Regions from separate parts of the Exiguobacterium sp. s101 genome, predicted to be linked through region 3. Evidence: riboswitches for the same ligand, from Rfam matches in the RefSeq annotation. Region 3 holds a riboswitch; each other region holds the start of a gene.

Evidence for each region. Region 3 has a riboswitch for thiamine pyrophosphate ahead of KNO76_RS06620 (YkoF family thiamine/hydroxymethylpyrimidine-binding protein). Riboswitches for the same ligand answer to the same signal wherever they lie in the genome.
Region 1: another riboswitch for thiamine pyrophosphate. It lies ahead of thiW (energy coupling factor transporter S component ThiW); the one in region 3 lies ahead of KNO76_RS06620 (YkoF family thiamine/hydroxymethylpyrimidine-binding protein).
Region 2: another riboswitch for thiamine pyrophosphate. It lies ahead of tenA (thiaminase II); the one in region 3 lies ahead of KNO76_RS06620 (YkoF family thiamine/hydroxymethylpyrimidine-binding protein).
Region 4: another riboswitch for thiamine pyrophosphate. It lies ahead of thiT (energy-coupled thiamine transporter ThiT); the one in region 3 lies ahead of KNO76_RS06620 (YkoF family thiamine/hydroxymethylpyrimidine-binding protein).

What each region holds. Positions count from the first base shown of each region.
Region 1 is NZ_JACSKX010000005.1:18,448-22,313, reverse strand. It holds gene KNO76_RS05730 (ribonuclease FAU-1 family protein) at 1-38, opposite strand, end outside; gene KNO76_RS05725 (hypothetical protein) at 100-246, shown strand; gene KNO76_RS05720 (hypothetical protein) at 286-720, shown strand; gene KNO76_RS05715 (hypothetical protein) at 794-1,534, shown strand; TPP riboswitch at 1,580-1,679, shown strand; gene thiW (energy coupling factor transporter S component ThiW) at 1,746-2,231, shown strand; gene KNO76_RS05705 (hypothetical protein) at 2,292-2,555, shown strand; gene KNO76_RS05700 (GNAT family N-acetyltransferase) at 2,550-3,026, opposite strand; gene KNO76_RS05695 (VOC family protein) at 3,237-3,635, shown strand; gene KNO76_RS05690 (LTA synthase family protein) at 3,724-3,866, shown strand, end outside.
Region 2 is NZ_JACSKX010000005.1:47,227-51,092, forward strand. It holds gene KNO76_RS05915 (pentapeptide repeat-containing protein) at 1-521, shown strand, start outside; gene KNO76_RS05920 (aminoglycoside 6-adenylyltransferase) at 518-1,345, shown strand; gene KNO76_RS05925 (hypothetical protein) at 1,396-1,548, shown strand; gene KNO76_RS05930 (ion channel) at 1,556-1,951, opposite strand; TPP riboswitch at 2,088-2,192, shown strand; gene tenA (thiaminase II) at 2,280-2,954, shown strand; gene thiM (hydroxyethylthiazole kinase) at 2,951-3,739, shown strand; gene thiD (bifunctional hydroxymethylpyrimidine kinase/phosphomethylpyrimidine kinase) at 3,739-3,866, shown strand, end outside.
Region 3 is NZ_JACSKX010000006.1:9,788-13,653, forward strand. It holds gene KNO76_RS06605 (SMP-30/gluconolactonase/LRE family protein) at 1-354, shown strand, start outside; gene KNO76_RS06610 (hypothetical protein) at 367-633, shown strand; partial or broken gene KNO76_RS06615 (GTP-binding protein) at 742-1,941, shown strand; TPP riboswitch at 2,001-2,101, shown strand; gene KNO76_RS06620 (YkoF family thiamine/hydroxymethylpyrimidine-binding protein) at 2,184-2,774, shown strand; gene KNO76_RS06625 (ECF transporter S component) at 2,767-3,342, shown strand; gene KNO76_RS06630 (ABC transporter ATP-binding protein) at 3,335-3,866, shown strand, end outside.
Region 4 is NZ_JACSKX010000001.1:237,021-240,886, forward strand. It holds gene KNO76_RS01225 (Asp23/Gls24 family envelope stress response protein) at 1-281, opposite strand, end outside; gene rpmB (50S ribosomal protein L28) at 534-722, shown strand; gene KNO76_RS01235 (thiamine diphosphokinase) at 779-1,363, opposite strand; gene thiT (energy-coupled thiamine transporter ThiT) at 1,360-1,935, opposite strand; TPP riboswitch at 2,009-2,109, opposite strand; gene rpe (ribulose-phosphate 3-epimerase) at 2,130-2,786, opposite strand; gene rsgA (ribosome small subunit-dependent GTPase A) at 2,790-3,677, opposite strand; gene pknB (Stk1 family PASTA domain-containing Ser/Thr kinase) at 3,719-3,866, opposite strand, start outside.

The DNA.
Region 1 (3,866 bases), on a different contig from region 3:
TCCCAGTCTCGTCGATTCGCATACTTTCGTTTTGGCATATGAATCTCTCCCTTTCCGTCATCTCTGTATGATACAGTTCGCCAGAAGAAGGGAAATCCCTTGTTAGTCATACAGGTTATGCTGATTGAACCAAACGAGATGACTTTGCTTCAAGCGTTTCCGCTCGACCATACGGACGAACGCGTCTGTCGAGATGAAACGGTTCCCGGGATGGAGATCGGCCAGCATCAAAAGGATGAGGCGTGAACCTCGCTCTCCCTCTTGAAGAGAGATATGCTTCATTTTTTGAGAGAATCAACACGACGAAATCTCGGGTTTTTCGTTGCTTTGATTGCGCTCGGTTGTCTGTCCTTTTATATCTATCGAAAACGGAAGCAACGTTTGGCGCGCGCACGAGATCATGCTGATTCAAGCACAGACTTGTACCCACAAGATGTGCAGAACCAGAACGCTTCGTCCATTTCGACGCTCACAGCGTTCACGAACGTCCCGATTCGCGATGTATTGATCACATTCAACCAATCTCTCGTACCAGTCAAACGATTGCGTGCTCATGAGACATTGCAAGAGTGGTTCCAACGCATCGATTTACCGATGAACCCATCTGTTTATCATGCGGTTCGCTACGGCACCTCCTCAGGTGTGACGATTTCTGAAGACGATATACTTCACTTCAAGAACACACTCGATCACTATGCGACACGTCCTCACCCCGAGTGAGAATGTGCACAGGTTCTGCTTTTTCGTCATGAATGATAAAATGGTGGAAAATGTAAGTTGAGGGGATGAAATCATGAGACGATGGGCGATGTTCGGATTAAGTGCACTTTTACTCACAGGTTGTACGGATACAGTGGCAGACAATCCGATTCCAATCGAATCACCGGATGAACCCATCACAGAATGGACACGTGAGGACTTTAAAGACGTCTATGACCAATATGAACAAACGAAACCGCTCCTTACTGCCCTTGAACAACAAGGAATCAAACCGTTTCGCGAGACGTTCGAACGCGTCATCATCGCCGGAAACGGCCTCGAGCATACGTATGCGGATATTTACCCATTCAAGCTCGATGACGGGACGTATGCTACCATTTTCGATAATCAGGACGGAACGGTGATCAATGGATCTGAGTCGGTCGCTCCGCTATTCTGGCAGGAGGAATCCTTCCTTCAATACGTCGAAGAGATTGAAAATCGTAAATTCGGTACAAGTGCTCCACCTACCGATGTCGTCCTCACGCAGGATGAATTCCAAACGGTCTATGACCGCCATGCCTACACGTCAGCCCTCCTCGTCGAACTCGATGAAGCGGGCGTCGAACTGGCCCGGGACCCAATCGATGACGTGATCATCGCCGGGAACGGCGTGACCGAAGTCACTGCCGACTTGTTCGTATTCGATGTCGCGAGCGGATATGCCATCGTATACGACCAGGATGGAGAAATATTAAAAGGTCCCGAATCCATCTCACCGCTCTTTTGGAACGAGAAGGACTATGAGGACCTGTTAGCCAAGAATGAGGGATAATTTCGCCCATTTTCCGATTTTAGCTATGCTATACTCAAATCAATAAACGACCACTAGGGGAGCCTTCGGGCTGAGACGGCATTGTGCCGGACCCTTTGAACCTGATCTGGCTCATACCAGCGTAGGGAAGTGGCTTGGGATACGTCTCTGTATATCCACGCCATTTTTCCGTCTGGAAACGTGGCGTTTTTATTTTGAAAGGAGATTATTCATGCGTATTCAACAACTCACTTGGATGGCGATGCTCGTGGCCATCGCCGTCGTCGGCTCGATGTTCATCTCGATTCCCACAGGTGTCGCCCGCGCTTATCCGATTCAGCATATGGTGAACGTGATTGCCGCAGTCACCATCGGCCCAATCGGAGCCGTCCTCGTCGCATTCGTGACCGGACTCATTCGCGTCATGACCGGCACAGGGTCACTGCTCGCGTTCCCCGGTGGCATGATTGGCGCGTTTCTTGCCGGCATTTTCTTCGTTCGCACGAACCGCTTCTATGCTGCCGCTCTCGGAGAAATCATCGGGACTGGGGTTATCGCTTCGTTGATTGCCGTCCCGTACGCGAAACTGTTGATGGGCTCGACGTTCGGTGCTTTCTTCTTCGTCCCGGCGTTCCTGGCCTCTAGTTTGACCGGCGCGCTTCTCGGTTGGCTCGTCTTGTCACGCGTCAAACAGTTGCGACCGAGTATACTCAAATAAAAGCCCCTCAATTGGATGGAAATGGTAAACTATAGACAACATCTATAGAGGAGGGGTTTTATGTCTCGTTTCAATCAACTTGTAGCGGGTGGTATGTTGTTGTTTTTGTCCGGACTCTTATACACACTCGAACGCATCGCACTCTACATACGTTGGTACGCCGAAATCTCAACCGGGAGTTGGTTGGAAAAACCGACGTTTGTCGATCCGTTTCTCCAAAACTGGTTCGTTACCCTATTCTTCTTTGCAGCTATCGTTCTCTTTTCGATGGGCATGAATGCTACAAAAACAACAAGTCCAGCCGAGAATCCGACCGACTCATGACGGTCGGTTTTTTGTATGATAGACCCAAATCGCTTCACCATTCCATTCATCAATTAAGCCGCTGTCGACAAAGCCGTTCTTCGCATAAAATCGTTTCGCAGCTTCATTCTCTTGATGGAGGCTCAGGATGATATCATCGACATCATATTTTGTCTGAATCCAGTCCACCGCCATGCGTAGGCACTTCGTTCCAACACCTTTCCCCTGTTCGTTTTGATCCATCATGAAACGATCGAGCCACACATACCGTTCTGTCTGGTTTTCTGCTCCGACCATCATGAAGCCAACCGGTCGCTCACCGTCATAAAATGCATAGCTCTGCCAATTATATTTCGTATCCTCAGCCATCTCTTGAAGCGACTCGGCATTTGTCTCGATGAATCGGGATTGTTTCTCGTCCACTGTCAGAGCGATGACCGCATCTCGATTGACTGCATCAATCGGTTGAATCGTGATTTCATTTCCTTTCATGCTTTCACCTCATTGGTTTCTATCCTTTTCTCTCTTCCATACGATTTCTTCCGTAAAAAGTTTCTTACCCCGTATCTTCAAAAGCACGCGTTCGGTACACTAAAATAAATGGGAAGTTGTCGTCTTTTTCACATCATAGCTTCATCCGCTTAGTATTTGACTAGGCCATATCGTACACTTCATCAAAATTGAATGAGAGGAACCATCCTAATGAAACAAATCCATCATATCTGTATCCAAACGCCTGACTATCTTGCGTCCAAGACATTTTACGAAGCACTCGGTTTTGAACTTGTCCAAGAGTCGCGAAACTTCCATACGCGTGACTTCAACAGTTGGCTCAAGCTCGGTGATTTTTATATCGAGCTCCAGACTGCTAAAACGAATGAAACGTTACAAGATTATTCGAAACATATGGCCGGTCCCGTCCATTTTGCGATCTATGTGGATGACCTCAAAGCGGAAGTCGCACGACTCGAACAACTCGGCGTCACGTTTTTACCGAAGCACGGTGGCAACATCTATTTCGTCGTCGACGGTCATTTAAGTAAACTGAAAGCACCAGAAGGAACCATCATTGAACTGCGCGATACGTTTCTGATCAACTGAGGTCGACGTGCCTCTTGTTTGTTGGACACATCTTCACGTTTCCCGCACTCGTTTCATCGGGAATGGATATGAAAAGGATGTGTTGTTCATGATCAAATATCTCGATTATTGGAGCTACTTGTCACTCTCCCTGGCAAAGCTCTTCTTTTTTAGCTGGTTGACCGCGACGGCGTTCGACTTTTCGTTCTTTCTCATCAACTTGGCGACGATTTTGCTCCTGACGAGTTGGGC
Region 2 (3,866 bases), on a different contig from region 3:
TCGAGAACTGTCGCTTCACATACGTCGATGCAACAGAACTACAAACGGAGCGCTGTCAGTTCATCAATTGTGACTTCACGGATTCGAAATGGAATGCGTCCCGTCATGTCGGCAGCTCGTTTTTGAACTGTCAGTTCCATGGTGCCAACTTGTTCACGAGTGAGTTTGAGCAATGTAAAATGACGGGGTCTTCCTTTGAAGAGAGTCAGTTTGAAGGGGTCCGTGTAACGGAAGGGGACTGGTCTTTCGTTAACCTTCGTCACGTATCACTCAAAAAGATGGATTGGTCCCACGTACGCTTAGTCGAAGCGGATCTATACGGAACTGACTTGACCGAGACGGTTTGGCATCAGGCGGACTTGTCCCGGGCGACACTTCAACATGCGGTGTGTCGTGGTGCCGACTTCAGAGGAGCACTCGTCGATGGGGTTGATTTTTTGAACGTGACGTTACAGCAAACAAAATTAGACGCGATGCAGGCGATCCAAGTCGCGCGCTCATTGGGGGCGATTGTAGAATGAAGCCGGAACAAATCATTGAACAGCTGGTTGCGTTCGCAACAGAACGTGAATACATCCGAACGGTCGTCTTGAACGGCTCGCTCGTCAATCCGAACATCCGACCAGACCCGTATCAGGATGTCGATCTTGCCTTTTACGTAGAAGATGTAAGAGCGGTTGCGGCCGATCGCTCATGGATCGACATGTTTGGAGAGGTCTTGATTATGCAGACACCTGAGACGTCTGATCCCGAACGACATGTAACGTTTTTAGTGCAATATGTAGACGGACACCGTATTGATTTGACGATTCGGCGTGTTGATCAACTTGAAGCGATGCTCGAAGCCGACTCGCTCAGTCAAATCATCTTTGACCGAGATAATCATCCAGATGTGACGCCGTCAGACACATCGTATCGTGTGAAACATCCGTCTGCTGACGAGTATGCGGCTTGTTGGAATGAGTTTTGGTGGGTGTCGCTCTATGTCGTCAAAGGAATCAAGCGGCATCAAGTGCTATATGCGCTCGACCACCTCGACATCATGCGGAATATGCTCCGTCAGATGATGGAATGGAACATCGGTTATGCGACAGATTTCTCGGTGAATCTTGGGAAGTCAGGGGACGGGATGCGCGACCATTTACCGGAAGAGTTATGGGAGATGCTCGGGGCGACGTATGCCTCGGCTGAACTGAGCGCCATTGAGGACACGCATGACCGATTACAATCACTCTTTTTCTTTTGCGCGCAACGCGTCGCCGAACAAGGACATTTCGTATTTCGGGAGGAAGAAGCGAGACGCGTCCGTGCTGCATGTGCAACACTTCGACATTCGAACGATTAATGACGGCGAGAGCCGGGAAACGCTCCTTATAGAGAAAGGAGCGTTTTTTCATGAATCCATATACGACATTTATTGCCCTTTTAGTCGGAAGTCTCGTCCTCTTTGTCGGCATTCGTTTAAAGAAATGGCCAATCGTTTTGGTTGCGATGCTTCCTCTTGGTCTCGTCGCGTTCAATATGTTTTTGCTCATCACCGGACGCTAGAAAATCTTCACTCGTCTTTCTGATACATCGATTTGATGAAGAAGGCACTCGGTAATAAAATACCGATTGCGCCTTCGATGATAGCGAATAATCGGGTCAATCCGATTGGCAACAAATCACCAAAGCCAATCGATAGTAGGGTGACCCCGCTGAAGTACAGGAGGTTTTCCCAAGTCGGTTCGACAGCATTCATGGATTCGAGTGAGGTCACAAGAATGACTGAATCGCGAGATAGCGCATAATAAATCAACGTGAACCCTAACATGACACCAAATAGGCTGACGAATAACTGAGCGAACAACCTCCCATCAAATCCTGTCTGTTTATACGTTTGACGTTTGAAAAACCAAAACACGTTCAAGCTGATGAAGAGTAATGCAATCGTCAATAAAATCGTATTCATTCTGTCCACATCCTTTTCTTATCAATGTGCTTCCTTACCCATTCCCGAAGCGAAGAATGAAAAACGGGATCGGAAAAGGTTTGCAATTGATGAAAAAATTGATAGAATGTGGTCGAAGACGACTGAATTTCATAATGTTTGCCACTAGGGGAGTCGCGTTACGCGGCTGAGATGGACATGGTCCAGACCCTTTGAACCTGATCTAGTTCACGCTAGCGTAGGGAAGTGGGCGAAACGACTCATATGGCTTCACCTAGATATGACTGTTCGAGACGCCGCTTCCGTTATGGGAGGCGGCGTCTTTTATCTGTTATAAGGGGGATTTCATATGAAATTTACAGATCACTTACGTCAGGAAGCAGATGGATTGTTTGAAGCAAGCTTTCATCACCCGTTTGTCCGTTCACTCGGAGAAGGAACGCTCGATGAGAAGAAGTTCAGACATTACGTCATGCAAGACTCTTATTATTTGAATCAGTTTTCGAAAGTGCAGGCGAAGGGGGCGACGCTCGCACCGACGATGGAACTATCAAGCCGTTTTTTAACACATGCCTTACACACGATTGAGGCGGAACTCTCACTTCATCGAGAGTTCTTTACGATGCTCGACGTGACGGATGTCGAATTGGCGACATTCGAGCCGGCTCCGACCACTTATGCGTATGCGCTCCATATGCAACAGGCAGGACCGACACTCGGGGACGTGCTCGCGTCGATCCTTCCGTGCTACTGGGTGTATTACGAGATTGGCGAACGTCTTAAAGACAAGCGTCCTGATCATCCGATTTATTCGGCCTGGATTGCGACGTATGGCTCAGAGTGGTTCCGTGAATTGGTGGAAGAACAAATCGATCGATTAGATGAGCTCGCAGGACAAGCGACAGAAGAAGAGCGTGTGCGTTATACGAAACTGTTCTTGAAGAGTTGCTATTACGAAGTCGCTTTTTGGGAAATGGCTTGGACACTTGAGTCGTGGACATTGTCACAGGAGGTCAACCAATGAGACATGAGATTTGGAGTGAGATTCGGAAGCAGGCACCGCTCGTTCACAACATCACGAACACAGTCGTGGCGAATTTTTCGGCGAATGGACTGCTCGCCATCGGTGCCTCTCCCGTCATGGCGGATGCAATCGAAGAAGTGGCAGAGATGACATTTATAAGTGATGCGCTCGTGTTAAATATCGGGACACTTAGTACGATGACCGAAGCCACGATGATTCGTGCAGGGCAGGCGGCGAACGAGGCAGAATGCCCCATTGTACTCGACCCGGTCGGAGTCGGGGCGACGTCATTCCGACGAGATGTGGTCGAACGTATTTTGCGTCACGTGCGTGTCACGGCCATTCGAGGAAATGCAGGAGAAATCGCGACGTTGATTGGTGTCGATTGGGCAGCTCGTGGTGTCGATGCTGGAGACGGCGCATGCGAACCGCGACAATTGGCGCTTGAAGCAGCGAAACGATACGGATGTGTCGTGGCCGTGACTGGAAAAGAAGATATGGTCAGCGACGGGAACGTCGTCATGGAAATACACGGCGGGACGAAACGCATGACTGAGACGACCGGTACGGGATGTTTACTCAGTGCAGTGGTCGGAGCTTGTCTAGCAGTCGAAAAGAACGCCCTTAAAGCGACGGTGACCGCCATGTCAGGCTATACTTATTCCGGTGAGCTAGCGAGTGAGCGAGCAGAAGGACCGGGAGACTTTCCGATTCACTTTTTAAATGCCCTCCATCAATTGACGCAACATACAATTCCGACGAATCGAATCGAGGTGTCGACATGATGAAACCTCAAGTTTTGACGATTGCAGGATCTGATTCAGGCGGAGGAGCCGGCATTCAAGCCGATCTCAAAACGTTTCAAGAGCTCGGCGTATTCGGGACGAGCGTGCTGACTGCAATCACAGCCCA
Region 3 (3,866 bases):
ATGAAGACCGGCACATTGTCGAACGGAAAGGTCGTCATCGACTTTTCGGAAGAGGACGGCTTCCCGGATGGCATGACATCGGATACGGAAGGTTTTTTATGGATCGCACATTATGCAGGAAGTAAAGTATCTCGCTGGGATCCATCGACCGGTGAAAAAGTGTTAGAAGTTCACGTCCCTGCCCCGAATGTCACATCATGCGCCTTCATCGGGGATGGTCTCAATCGATTAGCCATCACAACAGCACGTGAAGGGATGGACGAGGAGGCGTTAACCGAACATCCGGACGCTGGATCGGTATTTATTATCGAGACAGATGTGAAAGGGATGCCGCTTTATCGCTTTGGGCGTTGAGGAGGACATACGATGGTGAAACGACTGTTAGTGCGAGCAGGTATTGGATTGGCAGTTGCGGCAGCGGTCAAGGTGGGAATTCAAAAATTACAAGAAAGTCGAGCGCGGGAAGAGGATCATTCTTATCTCGATCCGAAGTGGGACGAGGTCCCGAGTGTCGATTCGGACAAGGACGAGGATGAAGTCGGATTGACGCAGCTCGACTCCATTTATCGAGCCGAGTGGCAAGCAAACGCCTATCCGCGTTCAGAAGCAGAACGGAAAGCGTTGGAAGAATAATTGAATGTTCATGAAAATACGTCGATGAGGCGTGTTTTTTTATTGACAAAAGGGTGGAACCGTTACATTATACAAAGAGTAATGATTACTATTTAACGGAGGTCCATCATGAAACGAATTCCAATTACGGTACTCTCAGGTTATCTTGGTAGCGGGAAGACGACACTGCTCAACCACATTTTACATAACCGTGATCACAAAAAATATGCGGTCATCGTAAACGATATGAGTGAGTTGAACATCGATGAGAAGTTGATTGAACAGGGCGGATTCTCCCGTACCGATGAAAAGTTAGTCGAGCTCTCGAACGGGTGCATTTGCTGTACGTTACGTGAAGATTTGCTCACGGCTGTCGATGAGCTGACAAAGGATCGTGACCTCGATGGGATTATCATCGAGTCATCAGGGATTTCCGAGCCAATTCCCGTCGCACAGACGTTCACGTATGCCGACGACGCCCTTGGGATCGATTTGACGAGCCGTGTCTATATCGATGCGATGGTCACTGTCGTCGATGCGTACCGTTTCTTCAAAGATTTCAATTCTGGTGAATCGCTCATGGAACGTCAACAAGCCGTCGATACAAGAGATGTCCGTGAAGTTGTGGACCTACTTGTCGACCAAGTCGAGTTTGCGGATATCATCGTCTTGAACAAGATGGACCGGGTGTCTGAAGCGGAACTGCAGGAGATGGAAGGTCTGCTCAAGACGCTCAACCCGAGCGCACGATTGTTGACTTCGACCTACTCGGACGTGGCGTTAGACGATCTACTTGACGTCCGGTTGTTCGATTTCGATCAGGCGATGTATGCGGCGGGATGGATTCAAGAGCTCGAGGCAGAAGAACATACGCCGGCAACGGAAGAGTATGGGATTAGTTCGTTCGTTTACCGTCGTCGTCGACCGTTCCATCCTGAGCGTTTGATGAATTGGATGGAGCATTATCCAGAAGAAATCGTTCGCGCCAAAGGGTTCTTATGGATTGCGTCACGGAACGACCTAGCCTGTCTCTTCTCTCAAGCCGGATACGCGTCAACGCTCTAACACGCGGGCCGTTGGCTAGCGACACTTCCGGAGAATGAACGAGAGGCGATGTTTGCCTCAGAACCTGAACTACGCGAGGACTACATCGAGCCGTACGGAGATCGACAAAACGAATTGGTCCTCATCGGTCAACGGATGGACCGGGAGACGGTCGAGCGGTCACTTGATACTTGCTTGTTGATGGATGAGGAGATAGTGGAGCCGTGGAATGCCTTCCATGACCCACTTCCTGGTAATGGCCAACTCGTCACTTATTCAGATTGACCGTTTACAAAGTGACGAAACATCGCTATACTGTGACTGCATAAGTAACCGCATATCAATGACTGCACTAGGGGTGCTTCGGCTGAGATGTGAGCATGGCTCCAATCCCTTATAACTCGATCCAGGTAATACTGGCGTGAGGAAGTGCGGCACTTTCTCTATGCAAGTTTGTATAGATTTTGTTGCTGCATTCTCATGAATGCGGCTTTTTCTATGCAAACACATATAGAGGGGGAAACAAGATGAATGAATCATGTGGCACGAGTCCGATTGTCGGATTTCGCTTCACGCTTAGCCCGATGACAGATGACTTTGTCGGGACGATTAAAGGGGCATTGAAAAGAACAAATATGACAGGTGTGTGGCGACATACGGATGACGTATCGACCGTGATCCGAGGGCGCGTCGAGCACGTGTTCGACGTCGCACGGACAGTCTTGAGTCTGGCTTCTGAAGAAGGACGCCATGTCTCGATGAGCGGAACCTTCTCCGTCGGATGTCCGGGAGATTCGGCTGAGGATGAGGCGCTCGATGCACCGCCACAACCATTGAATGGAATGTCAAGAGAACAGTATGTCTCTTCACAGTTCGCGCTTTATCCGATGGGTGCAGATAACTATATGGATCTCATCTATGATGAAATCGAACAAGCGAAACAGGCTGGTGTGTATAATGACTCCATGCATTATGCGTCAGGCATCCATGGGAATTTGGATGATGTGTTCTCATATTATGAGGCGACGTTCAACCGGACGCGCGACAAGAATCGACATGTCGTCATGACGGTGACGTTCAGCGTGAACAGTCCGTCACATGGAGGTCAACATGCTTAAGTCGTGGAAATTGAAAGAGGTCGTCCTCGTCTCCGTATTGTCTGTCGTCTTTGCCGTCGTCTATTTATTGTTCGTCCATATCGGGAACTTGTGGGCAGGATTGATTGGACCAATCGCCTATGAGTGGATCTTCGGTATCTGGTTCATCGTGTCAATCATCTCGGCGTATATCATTCGAAAACCGGGTGCTGCCTTCATCTCGGAAGTGATGGCTGCGACGATTGAAATGTTGATTGGGAATGCGATCGGACCGCGCATCATCCTGGTCGGCATCGTTCAAGGTCTTGGTGCTGAAGCCGTCTTTGCAATGACGGGTTATCGTCGATATGAGCTATGGGTTCTCATGCTTGCTGGATTTGGCTCGGCCGTCACGAGTTTCGTGTACACCTACTTCATGAGCGGATTTGCGATGCTTGAACCGGGATATGTAGCGACGATGTTCGGGCTCCGTGCGGTCAGTGGCATGGTCATCGCAGGAATCGGTGGGAAGTTGCTCAGTGATTTGTTATTGAAGACAGGGTCACTTCGCGGCTATGCAATCGCTCGGAGTGGGAACGTCCATGGTTGAGACAGAATCGCTTTCATTCCGGTTTCCAGAAAGTCAGGACACCATTTTAAAAGAGGTGACACTTTCCATACGACCTGGACGTACCGTATTGAGCGGAGCGAGCGGAAGTGGGAAATCGACGCTTCTTGCGCTATTCAACCGTCTCTATCCAGAGAATTGTGATGGGATCCTTGAAGGCAGGCTCGAACTGTTCGGACGATCATACGACGACTATGCACCGGGCGAGATCAATCAGCGGGTCGGGACCGTGTTCCAAGACCCGGACACACAGTTCGTGATGGAACGGGTGGAAGAGGAACTCATCTTCACACTCGAAAATTTGGAGACACAAGTCGAGGTAATCGATCAGCGCGTGACAGAGATTCTCGAGTCACTCCAACTGACCGATTATCGAAATCGACTCATCGATTCCTTGTCAGGCGGGGAGAAACAGCGGATTGCCGTCGCCTGCGCCATGGTTGGACAACCGGAATGGTTGCTTCTCGATGAGCCGTTGACGCACCTTGACCCGGTGACCGCGTATC
Region 4 (3,866 bases), on a different contig from region 3:
TTCACTCGGCTTTGCACGTTGTATGCGACTTCAGATACTTTCGTTCCGTAGCTTACAATGATGTGCATGTCGATATGTACGTCTTCATCTTCTTGACGTACGACGACACCACGTGCATAATTTTCACGTTTTAACAATTCAGCAATGCCGTCTTTCAATTGTGCTTGTGAAGCCATGCCGACCACACCGAAGCATTCCATCGCTGCACCACCTGCGAGTGTTGCGATGACGTCACTTGTGATGTCAATATTGCCATATGTTGTCTTCATTTCAATTGCCATATGGAGTAGCCTCCTTTATTCGGAATGATTCCTAATGTACATTCTACAATAAGTACCTAGTTATTAAAAGAACCTGCTCCAGAAACTCGGTCAATTAGCGCGATAACCTCATTCATTATTCAAATCCTTGCGAGTAATGTCAAGTTTTTTTCTTGTCATGGTATGATTTTCTAGTTGCATCGGGAAAAAAGCCGTGCTAATATAAACGAGTGTCTATTAGGACGAACCCACATAAAAAAGGAGGGGAAACGCATGGCACGTAAATGCTACGTAACAGGTAAATCACCTAAATCAGGTAACAACCGTTCGCACGCACTCAACAAGACAAAACGTACTTGGGGTGTGAACGTACAAAAAGTTCGTATTCTCGTTGACGGTAAACCGAAACGCGTTTGGGTTTCAGCTCGCGCACTTAAATCTGGTCTCGTTGAACGCGTATAATACTTATACACGAACGAATAAATCCCAGCGGCATTCGCCGATGGGATTTTTTTTGCTTATTTTTTGACGACCATGACGAGAACGATCCCCCGATGAACCGTCAATCGGGCAAATGCTTCAGTCCATTCATTGGAAATCGTCAGCGCTTCTTCACTCTTGATGTCATGATGTTCGAGCGGGTACTTGACACCATCAATAGAAATAGTCGCTGTCTTCCAAGGTATGAAAGACAAATAGTAGCCTTCTTTTTTTGAAAAGCTATAATCACCGGCTTTAACGAGATAGACTGTTTGACCATTCCCATGCAAAACCATCTCAGGATACTTCTCGAGCAAACCGACGTTCGCGAACGTCATATCGACTCGCCCACCGAGCGCCCCGTATACGTGCATCCTCGTTGCCCCTCGCTCTCTTGCCAACTGAAGCGCAATCTCAAGGTCCGTCACATCTTTCTCGGACGGATAGCGTAACGCTTCTTTCGGTGGTTTTCCCACAAACGAGTCAAAATCTCCGACCACAACGTCCGGTTCAATCCCTTCATCTAACAGTCTCTGATAACCTCCATCAACACCGATGACATAATCGGCACGACGCGGTAAAGGAATAACTTCCGGACTTGCCGCGACGATCAAGACATTCATTGACGAATGTCCCGTGTAGCTACACGTGTGAAACGTGGAGCTGTTGTAAAGAGTAATACTAATACGATGGCTGAAATAATAAAGGATGGGGCCATGTACGTCGCGTTATAACCGAGTGAATACGCTACGACCGGGCCTTCCGCATACTCGGCGAAAAAGACGATACCCGAGATGACATGTGCCGCGTAACGCAACACCGACCCGATCAAGGCACCGAGCACCAAATATGTCGCGAGTGTCTTTGTTGCACCTTGACCGGCCGCCTGTTTCACACGACCAGCAAACACACCCGCCATACCGACGAGGCCATAAGCGACCGTATAGTCGAGCAAGAACTGTACAGGCGTGAAGATGTAGGCACCGAACAACAGTTGAAGCGTCCCGACGAGTGCACCTGTCGCAAGTCCCCCTTTCAATCCGTGACGGAATGCCATCACAAAGATCGGGAGCATCGCTAGACTAATCGAGCCCCCTTGTGGCAAGCGGTATGGGATGAGTAAATCAAAGATTAGCCCGAGCGCCGCAAACAATGAAATTTCGATGAGCGCTTGTAATTTAAAACGTGATTTCATCTTTCTTCCTCCTTTAACTGTTTGAACGACAAAAAGCAGCATGACGTAAACGCCATGCTGCTTAGATTCGCAACGTGCATTTTCGCCACATCCCTACGTCCGTGTGAACGGAACAGGTTCAAAGGGTTAGCGTATGCCTCTCAGCCACATCATGTGACACCCCTTGCGACAATATCTTGTTGTTCTATAGTTGATTATACACGAGATGCGCCACGAATGCTATCGATGGCTGCTTTATAATCCGGTTGATTGTAGATGGCCGAACCGGCAACTAGTACATCGGCACCCGCATCGATGCAATGTTTCGCCGTCTCTTCGTTGACCCCACCATCGATTTCAATTTCAAAATCAAGTTGGCGATCCTGACGCAGTTGGTTGAGCGCTGAAATTTTCGGTACGACCGATTCAATGAACGCTTGTCCACCAAACCCTGGGTTGACGGTCATGAGCAATACCATATCAACATCTGGGAGCACATGTTCGATTGTCGACAATGGTGTATGCGGATTCAAGACGACTCCACATTTCGCACCAGCCACTTTGATTTGTTGCAAGACACGATGCAAATGGTTCGTTGCTTCCACATGAACGGTCACGATATCCGCGCCTGCCTTCACAAAATCTTCCACGTATCGCTCCGGTTGGTCAATCATCAAGTGCACATCGAGGACCATATCTGATTTTTTACGTAAGCTCGCGAGCACAGGTAGACCAATCGAAATGTTTGGCACGAACTGACCGTCCATCACATCGAAATGGATATAGTCTGCTCCCGCTTCTTGAACAGCTTTCACTTCTGCCTCCAAATTGGCAAAATCGGCAGCTAAAATGGATGGTGCAATTTTAATCATCTGTCAATACCTCCGTTTTCGATCATTTAACTCTTCCATAAAGGTAACATAATTATTGTAGCGAGTTGAAGCAATTTTACCATCTTGAACGGCTTGTTTAATGGCGCAGCCTGGTTCGTTGATGTGAACACATCCTCGGAACTTGCAATCGTCGTGTCGTTCGACAAACTCCGGGAAACACCATCTGAGCTCATCAGTCTCGAGTTCCTGTGGAAACTCCAAACTCGAAAATCCCGGTGTATCTGCTACTAGTCCGTCCGCCAATTGAATCAACGTCACATGACGCGTCGTATGCTTCCCCCGACCGAGCGACTTGGAGATTTTACCGGTTGCTAACTCGAGTTCTGGTGCGACTGCATTCAGTAGCGAACTTTTTCCGACGCCCGTCTGCCCGGCGAAGACACTCGTCTTCCCTTTAAAGAGTCTCCGTACTTGCTCGACTCCATCCGAAAGCTCCGTTGACGTCTCAATCACATCATATCCGATTGCACGATAGCAATCCGCAGCCTCTTGAATCGGTCCGGTTTCTGTTTCACTCAGCAAGTCCATCTTCGTCAAGACGATGATCGGATGGATCTGTTTTGACTCAATCAGAATGAGGAATCGATCAAGTAAATGATAGGAAAATGCTGGCTCTTTTACTGAAAAGAGGAGAAATGCTTGATCGATGTTGGCAATCGGCGGTCGGACGAGATGGTTCTGACGCTCCTCTACTTCAAGAATATAGCCGGTCCCATCCTCTTGGTCTTGAATCACTACATCGTCACCAACTACAGGCGAGATGTTACGTTTCCGAAAGTTTCCTCTGGCGCGACACCGAATCTCTTGATTCGATTCGGTCATGACATCATAAAATCCACCCTGTAAGCGAATAATCGTTCCTTTCAATATGACTACCTCCTTTAAAAAGAGGTGACGCTACCGTCACCTCTTTATTGTGCCTCTTTGGCTTGCGCATATGTGACTGAATCGGTTCGGACGATCTCACCATCAACTTCAATCGTTGCTGTCCCGACTTCGTTGGGGGCAATGACGAGCGTATACGAATACGTTGTTGTTTCTGTGATTTCATCTCGTAAT